2 regions of the Cupriavidus sp. KK10 genome follow, and region 2 is predicted to be linked to the other one. Evidence: predicted binding sites of a transcription regulator. Region 2 holds the regulator's gene; the other holds the start of a gene.
The links. The regulator sigma-54, encoded in region 2, starts transcription at its own class of promoters, with help from an activator protein. The targets are predictions, from matches to a motif close to TGGCANGNAANCTGCTTT.
Positions count from the first base shown of each region.

Region 1: a site for sigma-54 is predicted at 9,289-9,306, ahead of KB879_RS31230 (arsenate reductase (azurin) small subunit). Genes of this name have one in related genera too.

Region 1 is NZ_CP073678.1:13,514-25,735, reverse strand. It holds gene KB879_RS31280 (IS5 family transposase) at 1-15, shown strand, start outside; gene KB879_RS31275 (IS5 family transposase) at 226-1,200, shown strand; gene KB879_RS39575 (hypothetical protein) at 2,342-2,695, opposite strand; partial or broken gene KB879_RS31265 (ExbD/TolR family protein) at 3,154-3,276, shown strand; gene KB879_RS31260 (helix-turn-helix transcriptional regulator) at 3,540-3,863, shown strand; gene KB879_RS31255 (ArsI/CadI family heavy metal resistance metalloenzyme) at 3,876-4,358, shown strand; gene KB879_RS31250 (arsenate reductase ArsC) at 4,366-4,863, shown strand; gene KB879_RS31245 (arsenate reductase ArsC) at 4,875-5,369, shown strand; gene KB879_RS31240 (MIP/aquaporin family protein) at 5,375-6,085, shown strand; gene KB879_RS31235 (arsenate reductase (azurin) large subunit) at 6,127-8,613, opposite strand; gene KB879_RS31230 (arsenate reductase (azurin) small subunit) at 8,628-9,143, opposite strand; gene KB879_RS31225 (helix-turn-helix transcriptional regulator) at 9,443-9,778, shown strand; gene arsC (arsenate reductase (glutaredoxin)) at 9,828-10,253, shown strand; gene arsH (arsenical resistance protein ArsH) at 10,250-11,014, shown strand; partial or broken gene KB879_RS31210 (MFS transporter) at 11,040-12,203, shown strand.
Region 2 is NZ_CP073677.1:435,561-447,782, forward strand. It holds gene mutM (bifunctional DNA-formamidopyrimidine glycosylase/DNA-(apurinic or apyrimidinic site) lyase) at 1-285, shown strand, start outside; gene KB879_RS02265 (dynamin family protein) at 568-2,520, shown strand; gene mutY (A/G-specific adenine glycosylase) at 2,620-3,798, shown strand; gene KB879_RS02275 (LON peptidase substrate-binding domain-containing protein) at 3,822-4,481, opposite strand; gene rapZ (RNase adapter RapZ) at 4,573-5,457, opposite strand; gene KB879_RS02285 (PsiF family protein) at 5,575-5,967, opposite strand; gene hprK (HPr(Ser) kinase/phosphatase) at 6,130-7,101, opposite strand; gene ptsN (PTS IIA-like nitrogen regulatory protein PtsN) at 7,182-7,637, opposite strand; gene hpf (ribosome hibernation-promoting factor, HPF/YfiA family) at 8,093-8,443, opposite strand; gene KB879_RS02305 (RNA polymerase factor sigma-54) at 8,492-9,973, opposite strand; gene lptB (LPS export ABC transporter ATP-binding protein) at 10,109-10,909, opposite strand; gene lptA (lipopolysaccharide transport periplasmic protein LptA) at 10,967-11,617, opposite strand; gene lptC (LPS export ABC transporter periplasmic protein LptC) at 11,686-12,222, opposite strand, start outside.

The DNA of each region.
Region 1 (12,222 bases), on a different replicon from region 2:
GCAGTCCGCCCATAAAGGGCGAGTGCGGGGCGAGCGCCTCGCCAACACACCCCGTTGGGGGGCGCAGCAAGCCAAAATCTCGTCATCAGAGCCATTCTTCAAAGCGAATAGGCTCCGCGTCGAACCGCTCCACAAAAAATCAGCAGCTTATTCAGCGTAGCCTTAAGTCCTCCGCTTCATGAGGAAGAGCGTTATGTGAGGGATCAAGAGCGCAAAGAGAAGAACATGAAGCAGATGACGTTGGCAGCGGGTGCAGATCAAGGGGCTGGATTCGAGCAATACCGTAAGCCGACGCGACGTGAGGCATTTCTGGCGACGATGGAGACGATCGTGCCGTGGGCGGCGTTGTGCGCGGTGATCGAGCCGTACTATCCGAAGGCCGGCAACGGCCGGCCGCCCATTGGCCTGGAGCGGATGCTGCGCATCCACTTTTTGCAGCACTGGTTCAACCTGGCGGATCTGGCCTGCGAAGAGGCGCTGTATGACAGCGCCAGCCTGCGCCGCTTCGTTGGGATTGACCTGGGTCGTGAACCTGTGCCGGATGCCACCACGCTGCTGAAGTTTCGCCGCCTGTTGGAAAAGCACCAGCTTGCGGAGCGGCTATTCGCTGAGGTAGGCCGGATCCTGCAAGCCAGCGGCGTGAAACTGAAAACCGGCACCATTGTGGATGCCACGATCATCGGTGCCCCCAGTTCGACGAAGAACGAAAAGAAGGCGCGCGACCCCGAGATGCATCAGACCCGGAAAGGACAACAGTGGTTCTTTGGGATGAAGCTGCACATCGGCGTGGACAGCCAGAGTGGGTTGGCCCATTCGGCAGTCGTGACGCCGGCCAATGTCCACGACAAGCATGCGCTACCCCAGTTACTGCATGGGCAGGAACAGCGCGTCTATGGTGATAGTGCCTACGCCAGTCAGCAGGAGCTGATCGCATCGAAAGCTCCCCACGCCAAGGACTTCACCAATCAGCGTACCCGCAAGAACGGCCAGATTGACGAGGTGCAACGCGGGAAGAACCGAAACAAATCGAAGATCCGTGCCCGGGTCGAACATGTCTTTGCCGTGGTCAAGCGCCTGTGGGGTTTCACCAAAGTCCGCTACCGCGGCCTGAAAAAGAATGCCGGCCGGGCCTTCACGGCCCTGGCGCTGGCCAATCTTTACCTGAGCCGAGGACATCTGATGGGAGCAGTCCGCCCATAAAGGGCGAGTGCGGGGCGAGCGCCTCGCCAACACACCCCGTTGGGGGGCGCAGCAAGCCAAAATCTCGTCATCAGAGCCATTTTTCAAAGCGAATAGGCTCCGCGTCGAACCGCTCCACAAAAAATCAGCAGCTTATTCAGCGTAGCCTTAAATCTTCCAGAGGCGTGCTGTGGCACTTCGGGCAGTCATAGCGCCACCTACCGGCCTCGGTATCAATCACAAGAAATCCACGGTAACGGCCAGCGGCCAACTCCTCCACCGCGGTCACGATGGTCACGCAACCACGCTCATATGTTGCCATGGTGATGCTCTGTAGAGTTCAACTGAACAGAGTGTAGCAAGATGATATCCGCTAGCAACACTGGAGATTGGCCATCATCAAAAGGGCGCATGTATGGGTCTTCTTGATTTTGAACATTTAGCGCCGTTCGCCCCTCGGCGCCCGATTTCGCTCGTGGTGCGGATTCCGAAGACCCATTCGCGCGTCACGCGGCTAACCGCAGCACAAGAGGCCACCGCAAGCGCGGCTCCCCACGATGACGTCGAGCGGGAAATGCAACCCGCAGATCCTCCGTGCTATGCCAGGCATGGGGCCATGCGTGGGTTCGACCGTCCTACATTTCATCGATCCCGATTTGTACCCGATCTACGATGTCCGCACGGTAGAGCCAAGGAACCGCTAGCCCCTCACGTTGATGCGTTCAAGCAGTATTTGACCGACCGTACGCTACGACCACGGCCAACTACATGGGCAGCACTGTGGACCAGCAAGGCAGTTCGCCAACGCAGAGCCCTGACCTGCGATGTTTGGGGATTCCTGACTCCCTGGTGGGCGACCGGATTGGCTCTCTCGGCCGTCTTGCGAACGAGGATGGCTCCTTGCCCTACTGCCGGCACGCGCCACCGGGGTCGCTTGCCTTTGCCGCATTTCCTGCTTGATGATGTCGACGGTGCGTGGCAGAGATGTCATGCGCTGAGGGTTGGTTTGAATAACAAGCATTGCATCGCCGCCGGCGGGCGAGGAGCCATCGGCTGCGCCCGCAGGAGAAAGTGCCAGTGCTGTTACCGCTGGAACGAACAGTAAGTAAGCGACGCGTCTTGTCATTTTTGACCTTGCTCGGCCTATTTCAATGCAATGATGTCAGGCGAGCAACAAGGGACCATGGTCATCGCAATGATCCCCATGGGGGTGATGCAGATGATTGCCAACCAAATAATCGACATGGTCGCCGTGCGGTACTGCCTCATGGCCGCAGCCAGGGCCGTGCTTATGGTTAGGGTCATGGCCGCCGCACTGATGATTGGGGGTACACCGATCGGGATTGGTGTCGCTTATTGCAAGCACGTGCTCATCGATGTGATCGCCGTGCAGGTTGTGGAGGTGCCCGTCATGCAGATAATCAACATGTCCCTCATGACGTACGGCGCGGTGTCCACAATTGGGCCCGTGCTGGTGAGGGTGATTGGTGGGGTGTGGCATAGGGCAGTCAGCCATGGCGCTAACTCCTTGAATGGATGTCCGAATTCGGAACCCGGTGGACGCGGTTGCACAGAGGACGGGGAAGGACCGGCAACTACTTATTGAATCCTAGAAGCTGGTATTACCGTATGCAAGCAAGAGCCCGTGGGCCTTGCCCCTTCATTGTGTTCGCAGATGGCCTGAATCCCAAATCCATGAGCGGGTGGCCGGCATACGCCATCGCTGGCCCCGACGCGCACGGTGGGTATCGCCAGATGCACACAAATGCCTGACGCGGATCAACGCCTGGGCATAGGCAACCAGCAGCCCCCAGCCCGCGGCCGCAGCAGCGGAGAAACCAGGCATTGTGGACACACTAAGCGCGTTGTTAGCTGGCAAAATTGCAACACGGATTACCCCCTCTGACCAGCTGCTCGCCGAGCAGCTGGTCGTCAAGAACTGTGCGTCGCTAGCTGACCAGGAAGGAAAGCATCATGGCATTCGGCAAGCTCGACGGAGACGATGACGACGTGATGAGCCAGATCAACATGACGCCACTGATCGACGTCATGCTGGTGCTGTTGATCATTTTCATCATCACGATTCCCGTCATCCATGCTGGCTGCCCGTCGGAGCGCTCCACGAAGCAGTCCTTGTAGCAAACTGCCAAGGACAGGCCCGACCACAGCTTGTTGCGGTCAAGATCAAGATATAGAAAGCTCGCCTAAGCACGGGAGACCTGCTTTCGGCCAAATCCAGTTTCCTCGTACTATTTGCGTGCCGCTGCAGTCCAAGTGACTGCGTCAGCTGGACATATAGGTTGACTATGCAACACACGGCATTACTTGCGTTTATTCTATTTTTCGACTAAATTGGAACTATGGAAGAACAAGACGTTGTCCGTTCTCTCGCCGCGCTGGCACACAACCTCCGTCTGCAAGTCTTTCGGATGCTGGTAGTTGCCGGTCCGGGAGGTTTGACCCCGGGGGTCATCGCCGAGCAGCTCGACGTGCCGGGCGCCACGCTGTCGTTCCACCTGAAGGAGCTGATGCACGCGCACCTGGTGACCACGCAGCGTGAGGGCCGGAATCTGATTTATCGGGCGGAGTTCCGCCAGATGAATGCGCTGCTGGGCTTCCTGACGGCCAACTGCTGTCAGGGCGAGCCCTGCCTTGAGGTCAGCGCGACCTCCTGCCAATGCTGACGGAAGATTCTGATGAAGCGATTTCACGTTCACCTCCACGTCGATGACCTGAGCAAGAGCATTGCGTTCTACTCCAGGCTGTTCGCCGCTGAGCCGACGCGCGTGGAGAGCGACTATGCCAAGTGGATGCTGGACGATCCGCGCATCAATTTCGCGATCTCGACACGCGGCGATCAGCCGGGCGTCGACCATCTCGGCTTCCAGGTGGACGATGCGGCCGAGCTGGCTGAGCTGAAGGCACGCGCCGAAGCGGCCGACATGGCCGTGCTCGACGAAGGCGCGACGACCTGCTGCTACGCGCGCAGCGACAAGCACTGGGTCACCGACCCGCAAGGGATTGCATGGGAGCACTTCCACTCGCTCGCCAACATCCCCGTGTTCAGCGAAAGCAAACCGGACGAGGCAACCGCTACGAACTCAGCCTGCTGCCCACCCCGCGCACCGCGTGGCAAGGCACTCGGCATTGCCGTGAACCCTGACACTTCTTGCTGCTAGGAGCACAATCGTGACGGAAAGAACCTACAACGTCCTGTTCGTCTGCACGGGCAACTCGGCGCGTTCGATTCTTGCCGAGGGCCTGCTAAACCATCTCGGACAAGGCCGCTTCAGGGGCTTCTCGGCTGGTAGCCACCCGACCGGGCGCGTAAACGCCCATGCACTGCACACGCTGAAGCAGTATGGGATCCCAACGGACGGCTTTCGCAGCAAGAGCTGGGATGAGTTCTCGCAGCATGGCGCGCCCGAGCTGGACTTCGTCTTCACCGTTTGCGACAAGGCCGCCGGCGAAGTTTGCCCGGTATGGCCAGGCCAACCGATGACCGCGCACTGGGGTGTCGCAGACCCAGTGGCGGTTGAAGGCACGGAAGAACGCAAGCAGCAAGCGATACGCGATACGGCGCTCACGCTGAAACGACGCATCGAACTGCTCCTGTCATTACCGATTTACAAGCTCGATAAAGTTGCCCTGCAAAAGGCAGTGCGCGAGATCGGGCAGAACTAGCCTGTTTTTTCATGACCACAAACGTACTGATCCTCTGCACTCACAACTCCGCGCGCAGCGTCCTCAGCGAGGGCACGCTTAATTACTGGGCTGACATGCTGGGCAAGGATGTGCGCGCCTACAGTGCCGGCAGTGCACCGAGCGGCCGCATCAATCCCTTTGCACTGGAGACCCTGGCAAACGTTGGCGTGGACACGTCGGGTCTTCGCAGCAAGAGCTGGGACGAGTTCGTCGCGAAAGGCGCACCGCAGATGCGCGTGGTCATCACCGTGTGCGACAGTGCCGCCGCAGAGGAATGCCCCTACTGGCCAGGCAGCCCCGTCAAGGTCCATTGGGGCTACCCCGATCCGTCAAACGCGCCGGGCGGAGATGAGGGTAAGCGTCAGGCCTTCGAGTTGACGCGGCAGGCCATCGGTTATCGCATGCTCCAGTTGCTGATGCTGCCGCTGGACAACATGAGTAATGCCGAGCTGCAGGAATGCCTCGACCGAATTTCGAAGAGCTAAGCATCATGATTGATTTGCAGCGCAGGCTTGCCGCAGAAGCACTGGGCACGGCATTGCTCCTGGCCGTCGTGATTGGCTCAGGGATCATGGGGGAGCGGCTCGCCGGCGGAAACGTCGCTGTCGCCCTCCTGGCCAACACTGCGGCCACGGTTGGTGGCCTGTACATCCTGATTGAGGTTTTTGGCCCCATCAGCGGTGCGCATTTCAATCCGGCCGTCAGCGCGGTCATGGTGGTACAGGGCGAGCTGCCTGGAACCGCCTTGATCCCATACATCGTCGCGCAGCTCGCCGGCGCGGTTCTGGGCGCGTGGCTGGCCCATGCCATGTTCGACATGACGCTCCTCCAGTTCTCCACCAAGGTGCGCACCGGCCCGGGACAATGGATCGCTGAAGCCGTCGCAACGGCCGGACTGCTACTTGTGATTCTGCGCGCCCCGAACGGTCGCGCCTCGGCGATGGTCGCGGCCTACATCGGCGCGGCATACTGGTTCACCGCATCCACGTCGTTCGCCAATCCGGCAGCAGCCTTCGGTCGCATGTTCAGCAACAGCTTCGCCGGGATTGCGCCGGGCAGCGTGCCGGGCTTCGTTCTCGCGCAGTGCGCGGGTGCGGCCATCGGGCTCATGGTGCACCGCATGCTGGAGCCGCGACAGATTCGCCGCGGCCACCCTAATGTCATTGAGTCTTCCGGCGAGCACCAGGCGGATCGGTCCTGAAGACGTTGCATCGGGGCCGGACACGTCCGGCCCTCTCGCGATCAGGTCGTCTCAAAACGACGCCTCTTGAAGCTCACGGTTTCCTTGAAGTCCGCCACGGTGCCGATCCGACGCAGATCCGCCCAGGTCCCCTTGTAGTACGGCACGACATTGCGGTCCGTCCACGGTGTGGTCACGTTGCCCATCACGCCGTTGTAGTGGCCAAACTGCATGAAGGTCTGATTCCGCTTGATGTCTGGCTCGAGGTACGCCAGCGCATAGGTCGAGCCATAGTCGTTGTAGACCTCGACCACATCACCGGAGCTGATGCCAAGAGTCCGTGCATCCTCGGGATTGATTTCGAGATAGGCCATTGGCACCCTGGCGCGAACGAAGTCGTTGTACTGGTCGTGGTACATCGTTTGCCAAACTTCGTTGACACGGCCATTATTGATCCAGAAATGGTACTTGGCCTTCAGGTCTGCCACCGGTTTCGGCAGGCCGGGCCAGGTGGCTGGCTTGAACTCTGCCTTGCCGTCGGCGGTATCGAACTTGCCATCCATGTAGAGCATCTCAGTGCCGATCAGCTTGCCATCGCGATACGCCTGAACCGGCAATTGAACGCCGTTGTTGCCCATGGCGCGCAGGCGCGCGAAGGTGACGAGGTTGCCCGTCTTGCCGCCCTGGCTATCGATCGGCACCGCGCCGGGCTGTCCCGCCTGACGGAATCCGTCGTTGAAGGCATCTTCCTCCGTTTTCCAGTCGAAGCCGCTGAAGCGCGCCACCATCTCTTGCTTGCCTTCCGCCTCGTACATGCGCTTGAGGGTATTGGCGATGCCCGCAGCGATCAGGCAATCCGGCCGCGCCGTGCCCGGCGGATCCATGAAGCGATCGGACAACCGCATCCGACGCTCGCCATTCATTGACGTGAGATTCATCTCGCCGGGATGGGCGGCAGGAAGCATCAGGTGCGCGCCGTCGGACAGCATGGTGGGGTACAGGTTGATGTTGGTGAGGAAAAGACCACCCTTGCTTTTCACGGCGTCATAGATCGCATCCGTCATCTGTTGCATCGATGCGCCACGTTGGCGGGCCATGGCTTCCCGGACGATGCCGGCACGGCGAAGAATGACTGCGCGATGTTCCTGGGCATTGAGCGTGGTCTGGAATGGATTCGCACCCCACGCCGTGTACATCAGGCCCTTGCCGTGAATGATCTCCTGATCGACATAGATCTTGGTGTTGCCCGGATATGGAGGCCTAGCGTAGCCCTCCTGGTGGCCGCCCATCCGTACGACACCGGTTCCGCGTCGGCCGACATTGTGCGTTGCGAGCACCAGATCCACGAGCGCGGACTGAATCAGGTAGTTGTCGTTGCCCCAGATGATGCCTTTCTCGTAGGCATGCATCGTATGAGGGCGATGACCCGACGCTTTCGGCTTGTATGCCCATTCCGCCGCGCGGCGCAGCTTGTCGGTGGGCACGCCGGTGATGCGGCTGCATTCATCCAGAGACAGCTTGTTGGCGCGCAGCGCGGCGTCGAACCCCTTGGTGTAGGTGGCGATGAACTCCTTGTCGTGCCACCCCTGGTCCACGACATAGGTGAGTAGTCCGTTGAATAGCGCGATATCGGTACCGGGCTCGATATCGAGGTGCAGCACGTTCTCTTTGCCGGCGGCCTGCTCCGCGATCGCGATCGTCGTCGTACGACGTGGGTCGACGAAGATGACCTTGGCAGCGGCCATGCTCTCGCCAGGGAAGCGCTGCTTGCGCTTGTCCATCGTCTGGCCCTGCAGATTCGGCAGCCAGTGGGCAAGGAAATAGTTGGTCTGTGTCTCGTAGGAGTTGCAGCCGACCGCCATGATCACGTCTGCCAGTTCCGCGTCCTCGTAGCTGTTATTCAGCTCGCCGATTCCCATCTCGCGGGTAGCATGGCATTCGGAGTTATACGCCGGGCGGTTATGGATGCGGACCAGCGGCGTTTTCAGGGCTGTGAACATCAGCTTGCCCGTGCCCCAGGTGTTCTCGAAGCCGCCGCCAGCACCACCGTGGTCGAAACAGTCAAATGCCAGTGCGGCGGGACCATCCCGATCGAGGATCTTCTTGGTCAGGCCGGCATAGAGGGCCAGGGCATCGTCCCAACTGGTGTCTACCCACTGGTCGGACACGTAGATGCGCGGGCTGCGCAGCCGTTCGCGAGCAACCCCATCGGGGTTGTACATCACCTTGGCCAGTTGACCGCCGCGCGTGGACGACAGGCCCTTGTTCACCGAGCACTGCTTGTCGGGCACGATCATGATGTTGTAGCGTCGACCATCTCGATCGGTGATCGTGTTCTGCATGTTCGGGGTCATCACCACGGAAAGGGGTGGAAGCTGCTTGCGGAAGTCCAGCCCGAGCGCGTTCTGGCCGGGAGCCCGGCCGCCTTCGCTGTTCTCCGGCCACTTGTAGACGTGATATCCGCACCCCACAATGCAGAAATGGCATGTCAGATTGGTGCGCTGCGCATTTGCCGGGGGCAGCGCCACCCGGTCCTTGTTGGTCGCCATGGAAGTGCCCCCTTCTACAGCAGGTTGGCTTGACGCCCGTAAATCAGTCCCTCGACGCCGATGGCTTTGACGCTCCCGTCGGCGGCGTACTCGAGCTGGACCATCGGCAGATTCTCGGTGGCTTGCCCGGAAACCATCTGCCCGGATTTCTCGGGATCGAAGATGCTGAAATGACAGGGACACCGGAACGTGTGCGCGGCCTTGTCGTAGGCCACGGGACAGCCCATATGCGTGCAGAGGGTGCTGTAGGCAACGATGTCGCGATCGGGGCCGACGCCACCAGGGACTGGCGTGCCCATCTTGATCACCGCGCACGGTGACGAGGCATCGGGGTAGGTAAAGCTGACCGGCGTGTTGGGCTGGAGCTGGCCAGCACGGGCGATTACCTTCGGCTTGAACGGCAGGGTTGTGCGGCCCACGTCCGCTGGTGGCGGGGCTGCAGTAGCCGGGCTCACTACTGCACCCGAAATGCCTACGCCGGCTGCGGAGCCACCGACGGCCTTCAGGAATCCTCTGCGCGAAATTGACATGTCGCCCCTCCTTCCGAAAGCGATCACGGACCAAGCTGAGTGGCCTGAGGTAGGTCGTGGTCGCAGGGCTATGGAGGGCGACTTGCCGGGCGGCCGCGCTTCCCAAGGGGGCACGCGACTGGATCTCGATATTTCTGGAATTGTCTAAGTAATTTCTAGGGCAATGACGGCCCCACTTCAAGTTGCAGAGCAAAATTTAGCGATGTGCTGCGGATTTTGCGCTGGCCAGCAGCCCTTTACTCACCGCGAGCCTGCTTGACTGGGTTGCATTGTTTCCATCATTCGACTATAGTCGAACGATGGAAACCAAAAACGCACTCGAAGCGCTGGCTGCGCTCGCTCATTCCATCCGTCTGTCGGTGTTCCGGCTGCTTGTGCAAGCGGGCCCGGAAGGCTTGCCTGCCGGCCGCATCGCCGAGCTGATGAAGATGCCTGCCTCGTCGTTGTCGTTTCATCTGAAGGAGCTTCATCGGGCCGGACTACTGTCCAGTCGGCAGGACGGACGCTCGGTTATCTATGCGGCGCGCTTCGAGACCATGAGCGGCTTGATCGGTTATCTCACGGAAAACTGCTGTGGCGGCAATCCCTGTTCGCCTGTGAGTCGCTCCGCCGTCGCCGCCAAAGCCAGTACATGAAGCGCCTTGATAAGTATCCAGGCGTGGCGAAAGCACATTAAGGACCTGTATGACTGTCACCATCTATCACAACCCCGACTGCGGCACGTCCCGCAACACGCTTGCGATGATTCGCAACGCAGGCATTGAGCCCATCGTGATCGAGTACCTGAGTACGCCGCCTTCGCGTACCGAGTTGCGGGACATGATCCGTCGCGCGGGTCTCACCGTACGCCAGGCGATTCGCGAGAAGGGCACACCCTACGCGGAACTGGGTCTCGCGGATCCGGCACTGACGGAAGAACAGTTGCTCGACGCGATAATGGCCCACCCGATCCTGATCAATCGTCCGTTCGTCATCACGGACATTGGCGTGCGGCTGTGCCGCCCCTCGGAAGTGGTGCTCGATATTCTGCCCTCGCCTCAGCAGGCCGCTTTCGCCAAGGAGGATGGCGAGGTTGTCATCGACGCGCAGGGCCGGAGGGTCAAGTCGTGACCGCAGCTCTGCCCAATGTCGTGCCGGCGGTGCTGGATACTCCTGACTTGCCCAAGCTCACGCCAGCTCGCGTAAGCACCCACCCGCCAAGAATCCTGCTGCTCTACGGCTCGTTGCGCGAGACGTCGTACAGCCGGCTGCTGGTGATGGAAGCCGAGCGAATCCTCAGGCATTTCGGGGCCGAAACACGCGTATTCGACTCGCATGGCTTGCCGATGGCCGACAGCGTGCCGGCGGACCACCCCAAGGTCGTCGATCTGCGCAAGCTGTCTGAATGGTCGGAAGGCCAGGTCTGGTGCAGCCCCGAGCGGCACGGCACGCTGACCGCCGTGTTCAAGAACCAGATCGACTGGCTTCCGCTTGAAATGGGCGGCATTCGCCCGACGCAGGGCCGCACCCTTGCGGTTATGCAGGTCTGCGGCGGTTCGCAATCGTTTAACGCCGTCAACTCACTGCGCGTGCTGGGTCGCTGGATGCGGATGGTCACAATTCCCAATCAGTCATCCGTCGCCAAGGCTTATCAGGAGTTCGACGCAACTGGCCGGATGAAGCCGTCTTCCTACTATGACCGTGTGGTCGACGTCATGGAGGAGCTCTACAAGTTCACGCTGCTGGTCCGCGATCGCAGCGACTACCTGACGGATCGCTACAGCGAGCGCAAGGAAGCTGCCGAGGCAAACGCCACCGCGCTTGCGGCGGCGGCCATGAGCCATGAACGCGATGCCCAGGTCGGCGACACCGACAGCGGCGAAGTCGAATAACAAACAACACGATGGCCATGGTGGTGTGATCGCCAGGCTGGGAATTGCCCAGACACTGGCATGGGGGTCGACATACTATCTGCCGGCGATGCTGGCCACGCCAATGGCACGCGATCTCGGTGTGTCCACGCCGACGATCTTTGCAACCTTCAGCGGCGCCCTCATTGTCTCGGCGCTGCTCGGGCCCTCCGCAGGCCGGATGATTGATCGCACGGGCGGCCGCTCCGTGCTGGCCGCCACGAGCCTCATCTTCGCGGTCGGCCTGGCGGGGCTGGGAATCTCCCAGGGCGTCGTCGGTCTTTTTGCCGCCTGGGCAATTCTGGGCATTGGGATGGGTGCTGGCCTGTACGAAGCCGCCTTTGCAACCTTGGTGGCGCTGTATGGCAACCGCTCGCGCGGTGCCATTACCGGTATCACCCTGATCGCAGGCTTCGCCAGCACGGTAGGCTGGCCACTATCGACCTACATGGAGTCGCATATCGGGTGGCGTGGCGCCTGTCTTGCCTGGGCTGCGCTACATCTCACCCTGGGCCTGGCCCTGAACCTGAGCATGCCGCGCGGTGCGGTATCTGCGGCACCAGCGCCCAACAGGTGGTCCTCAACGGCGCAACAGGCTACAACAGATGAGTTGCCTTCGCAGCGGTTCGCTTCCTTCGCGCTGGCGACTGTTTTCGCGGCGACCTGGTTCATTAGCACAGCCATGGCAGCGCATCTTCCGCGGTTGCTGCAAGCCGGCGGCGCAACGCTGGCAACGGCCGTCACGGTGGGTGCGCTGATCGGTCCGGCGCAAGTCGGCGCACGGATTCTGGAAATGGTCTGCTGCGCAAGGTGCATCCGTTGCTGTCGGCCCGCCTGGCCGCGGCGCTTCATCCGGCCGGGGCACTCGCCTTCGGGCTCGCTGGAGCCCCGGCAGCGCCCTTGTTCGGCGCAGCTGCATGGTGCTGGCAACGGCATCCTGACGATCGCCAAGGGCACTTTGCCGCTGGCCATCTTCGGGCCCAGCGGCTACGGTCACCGACAAGGGGTACTGATGGTCCCCGCGCGCGTGGCGCAAGCCCTGGCTCCCTGGCTATTCGGCATGTGCCTCGACGCGTTTGGCGCGAAGTCATTGTGGTTGTCGTCCGGTCTCGGCGTGGCGGCCATTGCCATGCTGATGGCTATCCGCCAAATTGAACAGAGTACAAACTGACGGCGCGGCTAAGTTGGCG
Region 2 (12,222 bases):
CTGTTCCGCGCCGGCATCCGCCCGACCACCCCGGCCGGGCGCCTGAGCCGCGCGCGCTGCGACCGCCTGGCGCAGGCGGTGCGCGAGACCCTGGCGCAGGCGATCGAGCGCGGGGGCAGCACGCTGCGCGACTTTGTCGGCAGCGACGGCGCCAGCGGCTATTTCCAGCTTGATTGCCTGGTCTACGACCGCGCGGGCCAGCCGTGCCGCGTCTGCGCCACGCCGGTGCGCCAGATCGTGCAGGGCCAGCGTTCCACCTTCTACTGCCCGAACTGCCAGCACTGAGCCCTGGCGGCAGCCGCCCGGGCAGGCGCCGTGTGGCGCACAATGCGCGCCGCCGGCGATTGTCGATGGGTCGGCGCAACACTCCTTGTGCAAGCCATGACCGAGGGACGTGAATTCCACAAAACCGCTGTGGAAACCTGTATCGTGTGTGCAGTCATAAAAAGTTACAAAATGGCCCGACCGCTTGCAGGGTAGACAGTGGTCGGGCCGGCATTGCGCGAACACGGGCGCAGCGCGAAAGCGGCGTGCCCCGAGGTAAAACCAAGTCAGCCGAACAGCTCCATGACAACGCTCGCCCATCAATTCGAACAATACGGCGCCTGGAGAACCGGGGTCCTCCAGTCACTGGCCGAATTCCAGTCCTGGCTGCAGCAGCACGACCTGTACGACGCCCAGGCCGATGACCGCGTGCAGCGCATCCAGAGCGTGCTGCGCAGCGACCGCCTCAAGGTCGCCTTTATTGCCGAGTTCTCGCGCGGCAAGAGCGAGCTGATCAACGCCATCTTCTTTGCCGACTACGGGCGCCGCATCCTGCCGTCGTCGGCGGGGCGCACCACGATGTGCCCGACCGAGCTGCGCTATGACGAGGCCGAGCCGCCGTGCATCCGGCTGCTGCCGATCGAGACACGCCTGCAGGAGGCCTCTACCGCTGACTTCCTGGAGGCCGGCACCTCGGCTTCGCACTGGCATTCGGTGCCGCTGGACCCGTCTTCGCCCGAGGGCATGCTGGCTGCGTTCCAGCACGTGGTGCAGACCGTGCGCGTGCCGCCCGCGCAGGCCGAGGCGCTGGGCCTGTACCACGAGAACGATCCCGATGCCGCCTACGCGGTCGATGCCGAGGGCATGGTCGAGATCTCGCGCTGGCGCCACGCCGTCATCAATTTCCCGCATCCGCTGCTGCGCCAGGGCCTGGTGATCCTGGACACGCCGGGCCTGAATGCGATCGGCACCGAGCCCGAGCTGACGCTGCGGCTGATCCCCGACGCCCATGTGGTGGTGTTCGTGCTGGCCGCCGATGCGGGTGTCACCAAGAGCGACCTGGAGCTGTGGCGCAGCCATGTCGGCGCCGGCCACCGGCGCGGCTGCCTGGCGGTGCTCAACAAGATCGACGGGCTGTGGGATCCGCTGCGCGAGCCGGGCGAGATCGCGCAGGAGATTGCGCGGCAGGTGTCCACCACCGGGCAGGTGCTGGGTATCGAGCAGTCGCGCGTCTATCCGGTATCGGCGCAGAAAGGCCTGGTGGCCAAGGTCACACACGACGACGAGCTGCTGGCGCGCAGCGGCCTGCCCGAGTTCGAGCACGTGCTGTCCGACCAGCTGATCCCGCGCCGGCGCGAGATCGTTTCAGACCAGGCGCACCGCCTGGTGCAGGACATGGCGCGCGCCGCGCAGCAGCTGCTGCAGACCCGCCGCCGCGATATCGTCGAGCAGCTGTTCGAGCTGCGCGGCCTGCGCGGCAAGAACCACGCGATGGTCAAGCACATGCTGATGCGCGTGCAGGGCGAGAAGGAAGAGTTCGAGCAGAGCATCAGCAAGTTCCAGGCGCTGCGCCTGGTTTTCGGCCGCCACAGTGCCGACATCATCAAGAGCCTGCAGCTGCGCGACGTGCGCCTCACCATGCGCAGCGCGCGCGAGCAGATGAAAGAGCGCTTCTTCTCGCGCGGCCTGCGCGAAGACATGGACGCGCTGTTCGCGCAGCTGACCAGGCTGGTGACCGATGCCGACAACAAGATCGGCCAGCTGCACCAGCTGATCGAAAGCATGTACCGGCGCTTCAACGCCGAGCACGGCTTCACGCTGCCCGCGCCGATGCAGTTCACTGCCGAGCGCTACGTGGCCGAGCTTGAGGAAACGCTGCGCCTGGTGCATGCGCACTTCGGCACGGTCAGCATGCTGACGCGCTCGCGCCCGCAGCTGGTGCAGAGCGCCTTCAGCACCATGGCCAGCCGCGTGCTGGAGAACTTCCGCGACCTGAACCGCGATATCGAGGTCTGGCTCAAGTCGGTGATGACGCCGCTGGAGGCGCAGGTGCGCGAGCACCAGAAGCAGCTGCGCCGGCGCGTCGATTCGATCGAGCGCATCCACGAGGCCACCGACACGCTGGAAAGCCGCATTGCCGAGCTCGAGGAAGTGCTCAACGGCCTGGACGAGCGCAGCGGCCGTATCGAGGGCTACGCGCAGCGGCTGCTGCGGCCGACGGCCGCCGCCGACAGCGCGAGCCTTGCGGTGGCGTAGCCAGATCCTGAAGCCGGTATATCATGTGGCGCCGCACTGAGCGGCGCCATTTACTTTGGTGCGCCGCCGTGCCCCCGCGCTTCAGAACGTTTCACCCAGATGCCCCGCAAACCAGCCCCCCGTGCCGTTCCCGCCATCCCCGACGATATCCGCGTGCCGCCCGACTTCGGCGCCCGCGTGGTCGACTGGCAGCGCCAGCATGGCCGGCACGACCTGCCGTGGCAGAACACGCGCGACCCGTACCGCATCTGGCTGTCGGAGATCATGCTGCAGCAGACCCAGGTGAGCGCGGTGATCGACTACTTCCAGCGCTTTGTCTCGCAGCTGCCCACGGTGCAGGCACTGGCGGCGGCGCCTGCCGACCAGGTCATGGCGCTATGGGCGGGGCTGGGCTACTACTCGCGCGCGCGCAACCTGCACCGCTGCGCCATGCAGGTGGTGAGCGAGCACGGTGGCCGTTTCCCGACCGATCCCGCGCTGCTGGCCACGTTGCCCGGCATCGGCCGCTCCACCGCCGCGGCGATCGCCGCGTTCAGCGCCGGCGTGCGCTCGCCGATCCTGGACGGCAACGTCAAGCGCGTGTTCGCGCGCTGCTTCGGCATCCACGGCCATCCGGGCGAGCGCGTGGTGGAAACGCGCATGTGGCAGCTGGCCGAGCTGGCCTTGCCAGCGGCAGGCCCGCGCCAGGCCGAGGACATGATCGCCTATACGCAAGGGCTGATGGACCTGGGCGCCACGGTATGCTCGCGCGGCAAGCCGGCCTGCCTGGCCGATGCCGGCGCGTGCCCGCTGTCGGCCGACTGCGTGGCGCGCCGCGACGGTCTCACCGGCGTGCTGCCCACGCCCAAGCCGCGCGCGGCCATCCCCGAGCGCAGCACGGTGATGCTGCTGGTCCGGCGCCAGCGCGAAGTGCTGCTGCGCCTGCGCCCCGGCAGCGGCATCTGGGGCGGGCTGTGGAGCCTGCCTGAGATGCCGGTCGACAGCGTGCCCTTCGACGCGGAAGCCGCCGAGGCGGCGGCGCTCGACTATGCCAGCGCCTTCGGCAAGCCCGCGCGCGCCGCGCTGACCGGCGAGCTGACCCATGTGTTCACGCACTTCCGCCTGCTGATCCGTGCCATCCGGGTCGATGTGAGTGCGGACGGCGCAAGCCTGATGGCGCAGGACAGCGCCGCGGAAGCCGCGCAGCGCTGGATCTCGCTTGACGATCTCGATGCGGTGGGGATGCCCGCGCCGGTGCGCAGGCTGCTGGAGGACCAGGCGCGCGGCGGGCTGTTCTGAAGTCTGGGGTTGGGGATCCGCGCCTAGAGCATGTGGTTCTGGCGCATGTAGCGGTGCACGATCTCGATGCGCATGCCGGCATCGGGCAGCGCCATCAGCATCTGCTTGGCCTTGAGCGGCACCGGCAGCAACTCACACAGCCGGTTGGCGACCCAGCTCGGGTCGTCCCACAGGTAGGGCTCGTCGAACGGCAGCCGGTCAGGGTGCTCGGCGTGCAGCCGCGTGACAATGCGCCGCAGCGCATCCAGGCATTCGCCCAGCAGCTCCAGCTTGCAGTCGATGATGTCGGGGGGCAGCACCTCGGCGCGGGCGACCAGCAGGCCGTCGTCGCGGGTGTCATGGCTGACGATATGGAAGCGCTCGCGGCCGCGCGCGCGGATCAGCAGCACGCCCAGCTGCTCCATGTTGCAGTCGACGATTTCCGCCAGGCAGCCGACCAGCTCGGGCACGGTAGGCTGGTCCGGCCGGGCCACTTCCTCGCCGCTTTCGATCAGGCAAACGCCAAAGGGTGTGTTGTCGCGCAAGCAGTTGCGCACCATGTCGACATAGCGCGCCTCGAACACGCGCAATGGCAGCCGTCCACCGGGAAACAGCACGGTGTGCAACGGGAACAGCGGCAGGTTGTCGAGCGTCCGTGGCGGAACTTCTGATCCCGTGGGACGGTAGAGGTCGGTCGAGGACATGCAGTGCCAGCTTGGGTATCGCGCAGCAATGGGCCAGCCGGCCAACGCGGTGCGCAGATGCCAGTGATCCCAGTGGGCAGTCCCGCCTGCGTCAGCCCGCCGGTGCGAGCTCTCGGTGTCTCACCAGCACATTACCATGCGCCCGGAAGTAGTTGGCAAGCCTTTCCGTAATATAGACCGAGCGATGCTGCCCGCCGGTGCAGCCGATCGCCACGGTCAGGTAGCTGCGGTTGTCGGCAATGAAGCTTGGCAGCCACTTTTCCACATAGGCGCGGATATCCTCGGCCATTGCCAGCACCATTGGCTGGGCCTGCAGGAAGTCGATCACCGGCGTGTCACGCCCCGTCAGCGGGCGCAAGGCCAGGTCGTAATAGGGGTTGGGCAGCGAGCGCACGTCGAACACCATGTCCGCATCGCTGGGCACGCCATGCTTGAAGCCGAACGACTCGAACAGCAGCGTCAGCCGCTGGCTGTCGTCGCGGATCAGCTCCTTGATCCAGCTGCGCAGCGTATTGGTGCGCACATTGCTGGTGTCGATGCGGTGCGCGGCCTCGGCCAGCGGGCTCAGCAGCGCGCGCTCCATCTCGATCGCTTCCATCAGCGCGGTGTCGTTGAAGGCCGGTTCAACGCCAGGGCCCGGCATGCCGTCGGTACGCACCGACAGCGGGTGGCGGCGGCGCGTCTCGGAATAGCGCTGCACCAGTGCGTCGGTGCTGGCGGTCAGGAACACCACCTCGACCTGGTGCTCCGCGGCCAGCGCGCGCACGGTGTCGGGCAGCTGGTCGAGCGACTCGCGGCTGCGGATGTCAGTGGCGACGCCCAGGTGCGTATAGCCCTGGCTGTCGAGGTAGCGGGTCAGTTCCGGGATGAACTGAGCCGGCAGGTTGTCCACGCAGTAGTAGCCTGCGTCTTCGAGCACGTTCAGTGCGACGGACTTGCCGGAACCGGATATGCCGGTGATGAGGATGATGCGCATAGCAACTGAAGCATAGCATCACGTGATGAAGGCGTCATGACACCACGCACAAAGCAAGCATGGCGAACCTCGCGGTTCGCCATGCTTTTGCCGTCAGTTTGCAGCGCTGGCTGCGGCTCAGGCTGCCTTGGACAGGCATTCCTTCATGTAGGCCTTGTATTCGTCGCCCTTCTTGCCCTTGCCCGACTTGCTGCAGGAAGCCATTTTCTCCTGCTGGGTCTTGGACGCGCCCTTGGACAGGCATTCCTTCATGAACGCCTTGCGTTCGTCGCCCTTCTTGCCGGCGGCTTGCGTATTGCAGGCCTTCATCTTGTCCTGCTGGGCGTTGGCTGCGGGCTTGTCCGGGGTAGCCGGGGTGGCGGGCGTGGCAGGCATGGCCGGCGTTGCCGGTGCGGTGGCCGCTGGCTTGGCTGGCGTGGCGGGGGTTGCCGGCGTGGCCGTGGTCTGTGCAAAAGCGCTGGCGGCGATCATCGGGGTGACCAGCGCGCACATCGCGATCAGTTTCTTCATGCTTGCTCTCCTGGGTGTGGAAAACTTCATGGCCGCGCGCCATTGCCGGCGTTGCAGCTTCCGTAACGGGCGCGATGCCCATTACAGCACAAAACGGAGCATGCCTGAAGAACGTTGACGTTCTGCGTCAACGCCGTTGTAAGCAAATGAAAACGCTGGGGCTCAGAGCAGGCGGCCCTGGCCGCGCGAAACCGCATCGGCCTGCATCGCGGCGCGCTGCCGGTCCATGAAGTCGCGCAGCGTATCGATGCCGCGCAGGCGCAGGATGGTGTTGCGCACCGCGGCCTCGACCAGCACGGCCAGGTTGCGCCCGGCCGCCACCTGGATCTTGACCATGTGGATCGGCAGGCCCAGCACGTCCAGGTATTGCGAATCGAGCGGCAGCCGCTCGAACTCGCCGTCGTTGCGGCGCACCAACTGCACCACCAGTTTGATCTTCATCTTCCGCCGCACCGCGGTCTCACCGAAGATGGTCTTGATGTCGAGCAGGCCCAGGCCGCGCACTTCAAGCAGGTTCTGCAGCAGCGGCGGGCAGCGGCCTTCGATAAAATCCGGCCCCAGGCGCACGAAGTCCACGGCATCGTCGGCCACCAGCCCGTGGCCGCGCGAGATCAGTTCCAGGCCCAGTTCGCTCTTGCCCAGGCCCGATTCGCCCATGATCAGCACGCCCATGCCCAGGATGTCGAGGAAGACCCCGTGCATGGTCACGCGCGGCGCGGAGATGCGCGACAGGTACAGGCGCAAGTGGTCGATCACCGCGGCCGACGACACCGGCGTGGTGAACAGCGGCGTGGACGAGCGCGTGCAGCGCAGTTCCAGGTCGGGCGGCGGCTCCATGCCGTCGGCGATCACCAGGAAGGGCGGCTCCAACAGGATCAGCTCGCCCATTTGGCGCTTGCGGGTCTCATCGTCCAGCCGCTGGTAATAAGTGATTTCGGGCTTGCCGAGCACCTGGATGCGGTTGGGGTGGATCAGGTTCAGGTGGCCCACCAGGTCGGCGGCGGAGGTGGCTTCGCGGGCGAACTCCACGTCGAAGGCGCGGTCCGCGCCTTCCAGGCCGGCCACCCACGAGAGTTTGATGTCGGCTGCGTTGTCGTCGAAGATGGACTGGGAGGTGACGCCGGTGAGTTCCATGCGGTATGACTGGTGGGGCGGTTTGCGAAGCGCCTGGCGCCTGCCCGGTCTGGTGCCGGCCCGCCTGGGGGATCAGGGGATCAGGGATGCCATGCGATCAGCAACTGATGGACGGCATCGGGCGTCGGCAGCGTGGCCAGTCCTTCGCGCATGTCGCGGTCGGAAAGCAGTTGCGCGATTTCTGACAGGATTTCCAGGTGCTGCTGCGTAGCCTGTTCGGGCACCAGCAGGAAGATCAGCAGCGATACCGGCTTGCCATCCGGCGATTCGAACGGAATCGGCTCGGCCAGGCGCATGAAGGCGGCCAGCGGCTGCTTCAGGCCCTTGATGCGGCCGTGCGGGATCGCCACGCCGGCGCCCAGGCCGGTGGATCCCAGCGACTCGCGCGCGAACAGGTTGTCCGTCACGATGGCGCGCGCCACACCATGGTTGTTCTCGAAGAGGAGCCCGGCCTGCTCGAACACACGCTTCTTGCTGGTGACGCTGACGTCCAGGGTGATGTTGCCGGGTGGCAGCAATTTGGCCAAACGATTCATGGGCGATGCGCAGGATTTCAGTTAGCGGGCAGATCGTTCCGCGGGGCAGTGGGCTGGCTCCGGGCTGCCGTTGGCCTGGCCGGAGGCGTCCGGCCCATTATAGAGCAGCGACTACCCCCGTATTGTGCAGCGCAGCGGGGCAAGCCGGTGCAGAACGATACATGGTGATGCAATCGTGCCTCCGGGCCGGGAGCCGGCGCACCGATGCGGGGCGCGGCCAGGATTCCCTCTCTTTGTATGGCGCAGCATACACCTTGGCGCTGCGCTTGCGAACACTCTTGCCCATTCGGGTGAAAAGCGTTGGCTCCGGCGCCACAGCCGGGCCGCACCGCCAGTGCGGGCGCGGCATGCCGGCGGCAACCCGGAACGCAAGGGCGCAAAAAAGCCGCGCTTCGTGGCGCGGCTTGCCTGTTCAATCCTGATTCAGCAGCCCGCTGCGGGGCTGCCGGGCACGGTCATTGCTGCATTTGCGCTGCGGCCATCTGGTACTTGACCGCTTCGCGGTCGTGGCCTTGCACGCGATCCTTGTAGCGGATCACCTGACGGTCCAGCTTGTCGACGAGTGCGTCGATCGCTGCATATAGGTCTTCGTGATGCGCCTCGACAAAGATGTCCTTGCCCTTGAGATGTAGATTAATTTCCGCGTACTGACGCCGGTCCTTTTCCTTGTGGTTGTCGACAGAGAGCAGCACGCTAACGCCAATGACCTGATCGAAATGCCTGACGATTCGCTCCAGCTTCGTTTCCACGTACTCACGCAGAGGGGGCGTGATGTCCAGGTGGTGTCCACTGATCTTGAAGTTCATAGCGCTTCTCCTTCTGAAAGAGCCTCACCAGGCAGGCGGTGGGCTCGGCTACAAAGACTTGCGGAGATTGACTGCGGGGATCTTCAGGGCTTCGCGATACTTGGCAACAGTGCGGCGCGCAACAACAAAGCCTTGCTCACCCAGCAGTTCGGCAATGCGACTGTCGGAAAGGGGATTCCTCGGGTCTTCGGCTCCTATCAGTTGCTTGATCAAGGCGCGGATGGCCGTTGATGAAGCCGCGCCACCGGTTTCGGTGGACACGTGGCTGCCGAAGAAGTACTTCAGTTCGAAAGTACCCATCGGCGTTGCCATGAATTTATTGGTCGTCACCCGGGAGATGGTTGACTCGTGTAAACCCAGTGTATCGGCAATCTCCCGCAAAACCAAGGGGCGCATGGCGATTTCGCCGTGACTGAAAAAGTTCTTTTGACGCTCGACAATGGCCTGCGAGACACGCAGGATTGTGTCGAACCTTTGCTGGATGTTCTTGATCAGCCAGCGCGCCTCTTGCAGCTTTTGCTGCAGTCCGGCCGTGCCGGACTCACCCTTCGCGCCACGCAGGATTTGGGCATACATATCGTTGATGCGCAGCCTCGGCATCACATCCGGATTGAGCTGCGCGATCCAGCCGCCGCCACCCTTGCGCACGAACACGTCCGGCACCACAAAGTCCGCTTCCGGGCGGCTGTACGCATGGCCGGGGTAGGGCGCCAGCGAGCGGATCAGTTCGTGTGCGGACTTCAGTGCCACTTCATCTACCTGCAGCGCCTTCTTCAGCCGCGTGTAGTCGCGTACTGCGAGCAACTCCAGGTGATTGCTAACGATGTTCAGCGCCAGTTCGCGTTGCGGGTGCGTCAGGCGTCGCAACTGCAGGGCCAGGCACTCGGCGGCGTTGCGCGCACCCACGCCGGGCGGGTCGAAACTCTGCAGCAGCGTGAGGATGGCGTGGACTTCGTCGATCTCGAACTCGAGTTCTTCCGGCAACTCCGTGCAGATCTCCTCAAGCGATGCGCTCAGGTAGCCATCGTCGTCGAGCGATTCGATCAGGAAGATGGCCAGGCCTTTGTCGCGCGCCGAGATCTTCAGCGGCGTGAGCTGCTCCATCAGGTACTCGCGCAGCGTGGGCTCGGCCTCGCGCAGCTGCATCGGCGTTTTTTCATCCTCGTCGCCCTGGGGGCGGCGGGCAAAGTCGTCCAGGCTCCAGTCGCCGCTGCCGTAGTCGTCGCCGTTGCCGCTGTCGCCATAGCTGTCGTCGTCACCCGCGCCGTCGGCGCGAGCCTCGCCATTGCCCTGGGGCTCAGCCGGGGCGGGCGCCGGTGCGCTCTGCAGGTTGACCGAGCCGTCGGCCGCCACGCGCAGCGGGCTTTCGATCCAGTCGTTCTCGCGCTCGAGCAGCGGGTTTTCCGTCAGCGCCTGTTCGACCTCTTGCTGCAGTTCCAGCGTGGAGAGCTGCAGCAGCCGGATCGACTGCTGCAGTTGCGGGGTCAGGGCCAGATGCTGGGAAAGACGGAGCTGTAGCGACGGTTTCATGCGAGCTATTCTATGCGCATCTTTCCGTTGTTGGAACGGAAATTGCTATCGCTTATGCGGTCCGATCGCCGCTGGCTGTGGGAGGGCCCACGCGCGCCCGCGAAGAGGCCTGCCGCTCGCGGGCAGGCCGTTAAGTCACATGCGGAAGTTCTCGCCCAGGTAGACGCGCCGCACTGCGTCATTGGCGATGATTTCCTCGGGCTGGCCCGCGGCCAGCACCGTGCCTTCGCTGATGATGTAGGCGTGGTCGCAGATGCCGAGCGTCTCGCGCACGTTGTGGTCGGTGATCAGCACGCCGATATTGCGTGCCTTGAGGAAACTGACGATGCGTTGGATCTCGCCCACGGCGATCGGGTCCACGCCGGCGAAGGGTTCGTCCAGCAGGATGAAGCGCGGCGACGACGCCAGCGCGCGCGCGATTTCGACACGGCGGCGCTCGCCGCCCGATAGCGACAGCGCCGGGTTGTTGCGCAGGTGCGCGATCTGCAGGTCGTCGAGCAGCGAATCCAGGCGGCGCTCGATCTCGGTCTTGGGCAGCGGCTTGCCGTTGCTCACCTGAAGCTCCAGCACCGCGCGGATGTTCTCTTCGACGTTGAGCTTGCGGAACACCGAGGCTTCCTGCGGCAGGTACGACAGCCCCATGCGCGCGCGCTCGTGGATCGGCAGGCCGCTGATGTGGTCGCCGTCGAGCACGATATCGCCTTCGTCCAGCGCCACCAGGCCCACGATCATGTAGAACGAGGTGGTCTTGCCCGCGCCGTTAGGCCCGAGCAGGCCGACCACCTCGCCGCTCTTCACGTCGAGCGAGACGTCCTTGACCACCGTGCGCGAGCCATAGCGCTTCTTCAGGTGGCGCACGACCAGCGTGCTGCCGCCGGGAAGGACGGTGGAGGCTTCGACGGAAGGCTTGTCGGCGATGGTTGCGGTATCGGTCATTGGCACGGTCTGGCGTTCAGGCGTTTCTGGCGCGGGCAGGCAAGCCGGCGCCAGGCGTCAGGGTTTGTTGGCAGGCGCGGGCGCCGTCTTCAGGTCCAGCGGCGAGCCGCCATTGCCCGTGGCGCCGGCCTTCTGGTCCTGGCGCGGCGACAACACCGCGCGCACGCGACCGGACGGATTGGCGGCCGCGGCGTCGCCACTGCCGCCGCCGGCGGCCGTGTAGAACTCCTTGCGGCTGTCATAGGTCAGCACCGCGCCGCGGATCTCATCGACCTGCTTGGCGCCCTGCAGGCGCGCCATGCGGGCATTGCCGATCAGCTTGGAGTACTCCTGCTTGCCGTCGTACTCGATGCGGTCGCCCCAGCCGTCGATGTATTCGTCGACGCCTTCGCGCTTCTGGCGGATGTAGGCCTGCTTGCCCGGCTTGGCGGTGGCTACCGCGAACTGGTAGCCCTCGGGGTCGGTGCGCAGTTCGGCGGCGTCGGACTTCAGGATCATGGTGCCCTTGGTTAGCACCACGTTGCCGGTCAGCGTATAGATCTGCTTGACGTCGTCGTAGCTGGCGTTGTCCGCCTCCAGCACCATCGGCTTGTCGCGGTCCGCTCGCTCGGCCAGGGCGGGCTGGGCCAGCAGGCCGAAGGCCATGGCCAGGGCGAGCAGAGCCGGGGCGGTGCGTCGACGGGACGATGTCGTCAGGGAAGCAGTCATGTTGGCAGGGGTTGCTTGAGGGCGTCTGGGTATGTTGGTGCGGGTTGGTGCGGCCCCCGGGCCGGGGCTCAGGACCCCGGCGCGCGGCCTGGGGACGGCCCGGTGATGATGGTGCCGCGTACATTGCCGAGCAATTGTACTTCGCGCGTGACGTTGTTGAAGATCAGGCCGTTGGCGGTCATCACCGACGGGCCGCGCGTCAGCTTGACTGGCTTGTCGGTCTTGACGATGTCGTCATTGATCAGCAGCTGGAAATAACTGGATGCGGCGGTCAGCTGCGGGTCCTTGGACACGTCCACGCCCTGCTGGCGCATGACGAAGCCGTTGCCGTACAGGTCGATCACCGAGCCCTCGGCGTTCATGCGGCCCATATCGGCGCGGGCGGTGACCGGCGGGCGGTCCGGCTCGTACGCGCGCATGGCGGGCCGGGTCACTTCGTAGGTCTGGTCGTCCTCGAAATGGACCATGCGCTCGCCGGTGAAGCGGATCTTGGTGCTGCCGTCCGGCGCCAGCTCGGTGGCCGAGAAGCGGTCCATGAAGTAATCAGGCTCATGCTTCTTGGTGCTTTGCGCGGCCAGGTCTTCCTTGGGGGAGTTGATCTGGAC